Regions from separate parts of the Oceanobacillus sp. FSL W8-0428 genome, predicted to be linked through region 2. Evidence: riboswitches for the same ligand, from Rfam matches in the RefSeq annotation. Region 2 holds a riboswitch; each other region holds the start of a gene.

Region 1 (2,273 bases), 350 kb from region 2:
CGAACAAACACGTATCTTTATGACCTATTCAGGAACTCCTTCTAATATAGCTACATTGGCTCATGAGCTGGGACATGGCTATCATCAGTATGTGATGAACGATGTGAACGGATTAAACCAAGGCTATGCAATGAATGTAGCAGAAACTGCTTCTACCTTTGCTGAAATGATTGTAGCTGATGCATCTGTGAAAATGGCTAAAACAGACGAAGAAAAACTGACATTGCTGGAGGATAAAGTATCGCGCAGTATTGCCTTCTTTATGAATATCCATGCACGGTTCTTATTTGAGAAGCAATTCTATGAAGAGCGTAAGCAAGGAATGGTAAGCACAGACAGATTAAATGAGCTTATGGTAGAGGCGCAAAAAGAAGCGTATTGTGACAATCTATCAGAATATGATCCGCATTTCTGGGCATCTAAGCTGCATTTCCATATTACTGGTGTGCCGTTTTATAATTTCCCTTATACTTTTGGATATTTATTCAGCCAGGGAATCTATGCATATGCACAGGATTACGAAGGAAACTTTGAAAAAAAATATACTGCTTTATTAAGAGATACAGGCCGATTGACAGTTGAAGAGCTTGCCGAAAAGCATCTGCAGGTTGACTTAACAAAACCTGATTTCTGGGAAAATGCAATAGAAATCTGTGAACAAGATGTCCAGGCATTTTTAGAATTGGCGAAGAAACTTCAAAAGTAGTATAAGCTATTGCGATTTACTGTAAAGTGATTTATACTGAACCTATACAAAAAAGTGAATAAAAAAAGCCTGCAAGGGGAGCCATTGGCTGAGAGTGAACATTATTCATGTTCTGACCCTTTGAACCTGTCAGTTAGCGCTGGCGTAGGGATTGTGGACTTTTTGATGGATATAAAAGTAATGTGTGAGCGGAGTTTTAGATGTTCTGTAGAGATGTACTCTCTTTTAAGAATATCGCCATCAAGAAGACTCCCTTGGCATTACTTTTTTGTTGTGTAAAAAAAGACTGTTGAAGCTATGAAAAAAATAAATTTGATTTTGGCATAGCGTCATGTATTTGGGGGAGAAGAAATTGAAAAATAAAACACTATTTTTAGTTGAGGTAGCAATATTTACTGCCTTCGCATTATTACTGGATATTTTACCGATAGGGTTTAAGCTCTGGCCACAAGGTGGCTCCGTATCTTTTGCAATGATTCCTATTTTTATTGTTGCTTTTCGCTGGGGACTTAAAGGCGGTCTTTTATCAGGGTTTCTTTGGGGAGTATTACAGGTTGCGACAGGGACGGCTTTCATTATGCATCCAGTACAGGGGATTATTGAGTATGGGTTAGCATTTACTGTTGTCGGCCTGGCAGGAATAGTCTCTAAACAGGTTGTGGAAAGTATAAAAGGTAAGCAGATGAAGAAAGCTTTTTCTTATATTTTAATTGGAGTATTTTTGGGTTCTGCTGCACGTTTTGTTTGTCATTATATTGCAGGAATGGTTTTCTTCGGATCTGCGGTAGACGGGCAGCCGGCCTGGCTCTATTCATTAATCTATAATTCATCTTATATGATTCCATCTTTTATACTGAGTCTAATTATTGTGTTTCTTCTGTTCTATAAACAGCCGAGAACATTAACAGGAAAAATTTAAAATAAAAGGGCAGAGAACACGCTGTTATTCAGTTTGGTATTCATAGACGGACGGTTATGTTCTTGAGAATTAATCTGTGAATAAACTATACTTTTGAAGAACTCCCTCACACAAAAAACCTGCAGCATTTATCGCTTCAGGTTTTTTTCTGTAAAGAATAAAGAATTAAATGTATAAGAGTGATCCGTTCCGAATTTTAATGACTCATGATTTGCATCGTTTTTGTTAAGTTTTATTAACATTTACTTATGTAATAGGCTATGTTCGTGAATAATGGTAGAATAAAGAAAATAAAAGAAATGATTACATGAAAAATAGAAGTAATCAACATTCCTGTTCAGCAGGAGAAAAAATGCTTCGGGGTGAAATTTTCATCTACGTAAGCATATATATGAAATAGGGGGGATTTTTCTAAATGGGAAAACAGATTCTAATTGTAGATGATGAGCAATCGATTGTTACTTTACTAAAATATAATATCGAAAATGCCGGTTTTACCACAGATGTAGCATACGATGGAGAAGAAGCTTATCAAAAGGCTGCTGCGGGTAACTATGAATTAATTATTTTAGATTTAATGCTCCCAAAACTAGATGGGATGGAAGTATGCAGGAAATTAAGAAAAAATGATATTGATACACCAATATT
Region 2 (2,273 bases):
ATAAAGATAATTTTTCATTGATTACACCCTCATCCGAAATTGATCCAGCAGATTATTTTTTAGCTCCGTCACTTCTTTATTTCCTAAATCCTGTTGCCGTCTTGGACGTTCCAAAGGCACTTCAATCTCTTTAAATGTTGTAAAAGGTGTATCAGTAATGACAAAAATGCGGTCAGACAAAAATAATGCTTCTGTAATATCATGTGTTATAAATAAAATAGTAGATTGCTGCTCTTTCCATTGTTCTAATAGCCATTCCTGCATAAATAACCTGGTCATCGCATCCAAAGCTGAAAAAGGTTCGTCCAGCAATAGCACATTAGAACCGGATAAAGTAGCTCTTAAAAAGGAAACACGCTGGCGCATCCCACCGGATAGTTCATGCGGATATTTATTCTCGTATCCTTTTAAACCAAACGCCTCCAGCAAGCTATCGACAGCTCTTCTATCGAGACGACTTTCTTTGTGCAGTTCTAACGGAAGAACTGCATTTTGCTGAACTGTACGCCAAGGCATTAATAAATCCTGTTGAGGCATATACCCAACTTTTCCTGAACGGTCGGTTACTTGTTTTTCATTTAAATAGATAGATCCACCGGTCAGTTCTTCCAGCCCGACAATAAGACGAAAGATGGTTGATTTTCCTGAGCCGCTTGCACCGATAATACTTACAAATTCACCATCTGCAACAGAAAGATTCATGTTTTTTAAAATGGGAATCTCCCCTGCATCATTTTTATATTGGAAATCGACATTTTTAAACTGAAGTGCTAATTTATTATTTTGTTCTCTCATCCTTCGTTTTCACCCTCTTTCTGATAAAAAGTATAAGTTTATTTCTTAATAACACTTGTTAATAGATTGAATATGCACGCCTCCCTTCAAACAAAAATACCCCGGACACGAAGCCCAGGGTACACACATTTCCATATGATAGAAATTACTTTGCATGTTCCCTACGCTGGTCTCAACCAGATCAGGTTCTAAGGGTCTTTATCTTATGGATACTATCTCAACCAGCAACACTGGTCCCCCTACATTCTTATTAAATTGTATCTCTTACTATTTGAATCTACTGTAAGAGCATTAAAAAACCCACTCAACAAATATTGATGAATGGGAAATGAGTACATAACTAGATTATTACCTACTTAAGTAAACCTCACTTCCCTACGTTAGTGTTAACTAAATCAGGTTCCAAGGGTCAAGTTTCCTTTCTCAGCAATAAAATTGCTCCCCTAGCGATTATAGAAATATGAAATTTAGAATTAATAGTTTACCTGTAAGTGCTGATTAAATAGCATGATGCATTCATAGCGTTATTTTCAGCGGTGTCCTTTATAATCAGGGTGTATTATGGTTTTTATTCTTGAAACGAATACACTACAGCATGCTATAAGAAAGAAGTAAAATACTTAAGGCTTATTTAAGCATATATCATTTAAAAATGCAAACCATGCCTGACACCACAATATTAGCGTCAGGCTGGTTCCTGTCATTATTGGTAATTATTAATAGGACGAGATCATTAGCTCTCCACATTTCTTCCATTCATTTATTACCCTATTGTTTCATCCACATCGGTTCTAACATATTCCCATCAATATCAGATACCTCCAAGCCATACATTTGCTCTTCCGGCACCCCCATATCAACACGATAAGCATCGCCGCCATTTTCTTTTGCTAATTGTCCAAATTCTTTGACTGCTTCAGCGCTTTCCATGCCGAAACAAATTAAGGCAGCATTTTCTTTTTGTGTATCGGCAATCTTCTTATTTTTGAGGAACTGTTGATAAAAAGAATGTTCTAACAACATAATATAAAAATTTTCGTCCCAGACCATACAGCTTGCATGAACATCAGAAAAGTCATCGTTCTTTGTAAATCCAATTTTTTCGTAAAAATTAGTGGCATCTGCTACATTCTTGACTGGAAAGTTAACAAAAATCATTGTACTCATTAAAACGCCTCCTTTTTATTAGTTTACTATAAATGAATAAGAAAAGCTTCTTCTCGATTGCTCAATAGTTTTTCTTTTATTTAATAAATTCTCGGTATAAGCCATTACCTATTTTCTTTTTCAGAATAAATAAGGCTTCTTGATTTCTCCTAGTGTGTTTTCCCCTGCATCTTATATTAGACATTTTTTCATACATAATATTGATATTTCTTGCCTAATAGGTAAAAATATATTAAAATGACCACAGGTCAAAATTGACTACTGGTCAAATGAAGGAGGTTTTATTCATGTCACAAAGAATGGATAAAATA
Region 3 (2,273 bases), 2.1 Mb from region 2:
ATGGTACTGCAACCATTGAAGTGATGGAGATTGATGGTTTAACAGAATAGCAGCTAGATATACGCGTACCAATCCCTTATTGTTAAAAACGGCAATAGGGGATTTTTTTGATTTGTTGAAAGATGACTTTTCCATGTAGTTTAAGTATTGAGATTAGAATAATAAGAAATATTTTTTTTAGAATATCAAAATGGTTGTTGACTCTTGCCTTAGGTAGGAGTCTATTGTTTATTTATGAGGAGGTGAGTTTCATATGCTGACGGTTAAGCAAGTAGCTGATTTAACCGGAATAACGATCAAAACACTTTATCATTATCATAAGATTGGACTGTTAGAGCCGAGGGAAATCACAGAAGCTGGATATCGTTTATATGGGAAAAAGGAATTAGAAAAATTACAGCATATTTTGTTTTATCGTGAATTAGATTTTTCATTAGAGTCTATTCAGAAAATATTGTATGAGAAAAAAAGCCGTTACGATATGTTAATGGAACAAAAGAGACTGATAGAAGACAAGAGAGAACGAATGAATCTGATATTAAATACTCTTAACGAAACTATATATTTTGAGGAGCGTGGAGAAGTGATGGATAATCAAAATATGTTTAAAGGGTTAAATCAAGAACAATGGCAGGAACAGTTAAAAGAGCAAAATGAATATCTGCAGGAAACTTATCAATACGAAATCCCTGTAGATAATATTGAAGCGGAGGAATTAAATGAATCAGCCAGAGAATCGAAAGCGTTTATGGATAAAATGGCTTTTGCTTTAAAAAAGGGATGGACAGTAAATGATGAAAGGGTCAAGCAGCTTATCTCTGAGCATATTAAGTATATCAATGACAACATTATGAAGGTAGACTCACAAGGGTTTGTTGAATCAACGTGGTTTTTTATTACTGATGAATTTCACAAAAATATGTTAGAGAATCAACAAACAGGATTAACTTATTATTTGTATGCTGCTTCTGTTAACTATGCAAAGCAAGGCTAGACAAATTATTCATAAGCAGAAAAAAGAGAGACTGTAAAAATAACTTTGAAAATAAAAAATTATATGTTATCCTTTAATTGTAATTCGAAAATTAAATAGTCAACACTAGGGGAGCTTTTGGCTGAGACGAATATTCGGACCCTTTGAACCTGATCTGGTTAGCACTAGCGTAGGGAAGTGGCAGGAACATGACGATATATAATTCGATCGCTGAATTTTTATATAATCAGGGCCACTTATCCAATGGATGAGTGGCCTTTTTCGTTTCTTCCGCTGATTCTCGGGAAATGAAAGAAAGGAGCAATGGCATGGGCAAACAATTACATCTTATCAGTGATGGAAATTTTACTAAACAGCATTTGCAAATAATTAAGCGGATTCATAGAGATATTGATTTTCTGCATATCCGGGAGAAAAAGAAGACAGCAAAGGAAATCATGGAAATAATTGAAGCATTAGAAAGCATCGAATTTCCATTAGCGAAAGTAATTGTAAATGACCGGGCTGATATCGCTGTGATGAAACAGTGTGCAGGTGTCCAGCTGGCACATCACAGTCCTTCCATGCCGCTTGTGAAAAAGTGCTTCTCTGCGCTCTTAACAGGGAAGTCTGTTCATTCCTTACTGGAAGCAGAACAGGCTCAACGGGAAGGGGCAGATTATGTGCTGTATGGTCATCTCTATCCCAGCAGGTCCAAGCCTGGCCAGCAGCCGAGAGGATTAGCTGACCTTCGGGAAATCACCAATGTATTATCTGTTCCGGTCTACGCTATTGGCGGGATTACTCCGGAACGAACGAAAGAAGTAATGAAGGCAGGGGCAGCCGGGGCAGCGATAATGTCCGGTATTTGGAAGGCGGATAATCCGGTGCAAACTGTCGAGGCTTACCGGGAAGTGTTGGATACTTGGGAAGGTGGGTGAAGGTGAAAAAACAGTTTGATCAAATTATTGTAGGCGGTGGGGTAATTGGCTGTTCTATTGCTTATCAGCTGGCTAAAAGAGGCTATCGGGTGCTGATAGTAGAAAGGGATCAAATCGGATGTGAGGCATCAAGTGCTGCAGCTGGAATGTTAGGAGCTCAAGGAGAATTTGCAGAGAAGAGCCCTCTTTTCCAATTTGCACAAGAGAGCAGAGCATTATTTAAAGATTTATCCGAAGAGCTGTATGAAAAATCAGGGATTGATATTCAGTATATTCATAAGGGGATTATGAAGCTTGCTTTTCATCAGCATCAGTACAACAAGCTGAAAACAATCGCTGCATTTCAGAGAGAAGAGGAT

Evidence for each region. Region 2 has a riboswitch for thiamine pyrophosphate ahead of MKY30_RS18885 (ABC transporter ATP-binding protein). Riboswitches for the same ligand answer to the same signal wherever they lie in the genome.
Region 1: it holds a riboswitch for thiamine pyrophosphate, as region 2 does, so the genes downstream of both, thiT (energy-coupled thiamine transporter ThiT) here and MKY30_RS18885 (ABC transporter ATP-binding protein) in region 2, are expected to answer to the same signal.
Region 3: it holds a riboswitch for thiamine pyrophosphate, as region 2 does, so the genes downstream of both, MKY30_RS08595 (thiamine phosphate synthase) here and MKY30_RS18885 (ABC transporter ATP-binding protein) in region 2, are expected to answer to the same signal.

The regions. Positions count from the first base shown of each region.
Region 1 is NZ_JBBORB010000001.1:3,587,618-3,589,890, forward strand. Features, by position in the region: gene MKY30_RS17100 (M3 family oligoendopeptidase) at 1-706, shown strand, start outside; TPP riboswitch at 771-875, shown strand; gene thiT (energy-coupled thiamine transporter ThiT) at 1,038-1,625, shown strand; gene MKY30_RS17110 (response regulator transcription factor) at 2,041-2,273, shown strand, end outside.
Region 2 is NZ_JBBORB010000001.1:3,942,068-3,944,340, forward strand. Features, by position in the region: gene MKY30_RS18880 (ABC transporter permease) at 1-18, opposite strand, end outside; gene MKY30_RS18885 (ABC transporter ATP-binding protein) at 22-795, opposite strand; TPP riboswitch at 937-1,046, opposite strand; TPP riboswitch at 1,151-1,250, opposite strand; gene MKY30_RS18890 (glyoxalase) at 1,564-1,962, opposite strand; gene MKY30_RS18895 (TetR family transcriptional regulator) at 2,250-2,273, shown strand, end outside.
Region 3 is NZ_JBBORB010000001.1:1,850,287-1,852,559, forward strand. Features, by position in the region: gene MKY30_RS08585 (DNA-binding protein) at 1-50, shown strand, start outside; gene MKY30_RS08590 (MerR family transcriptional regulator) at 254-994, shown strand; TPP riboswitch at 1,092-1,187, shown strand; gene MKY30_RS08595 (thiamine phosphate synthase) at 1,303-1,914, shown strand; gene thiO (glycine oxidase ThiO) at 1,917-2,273, shown strand, end outside.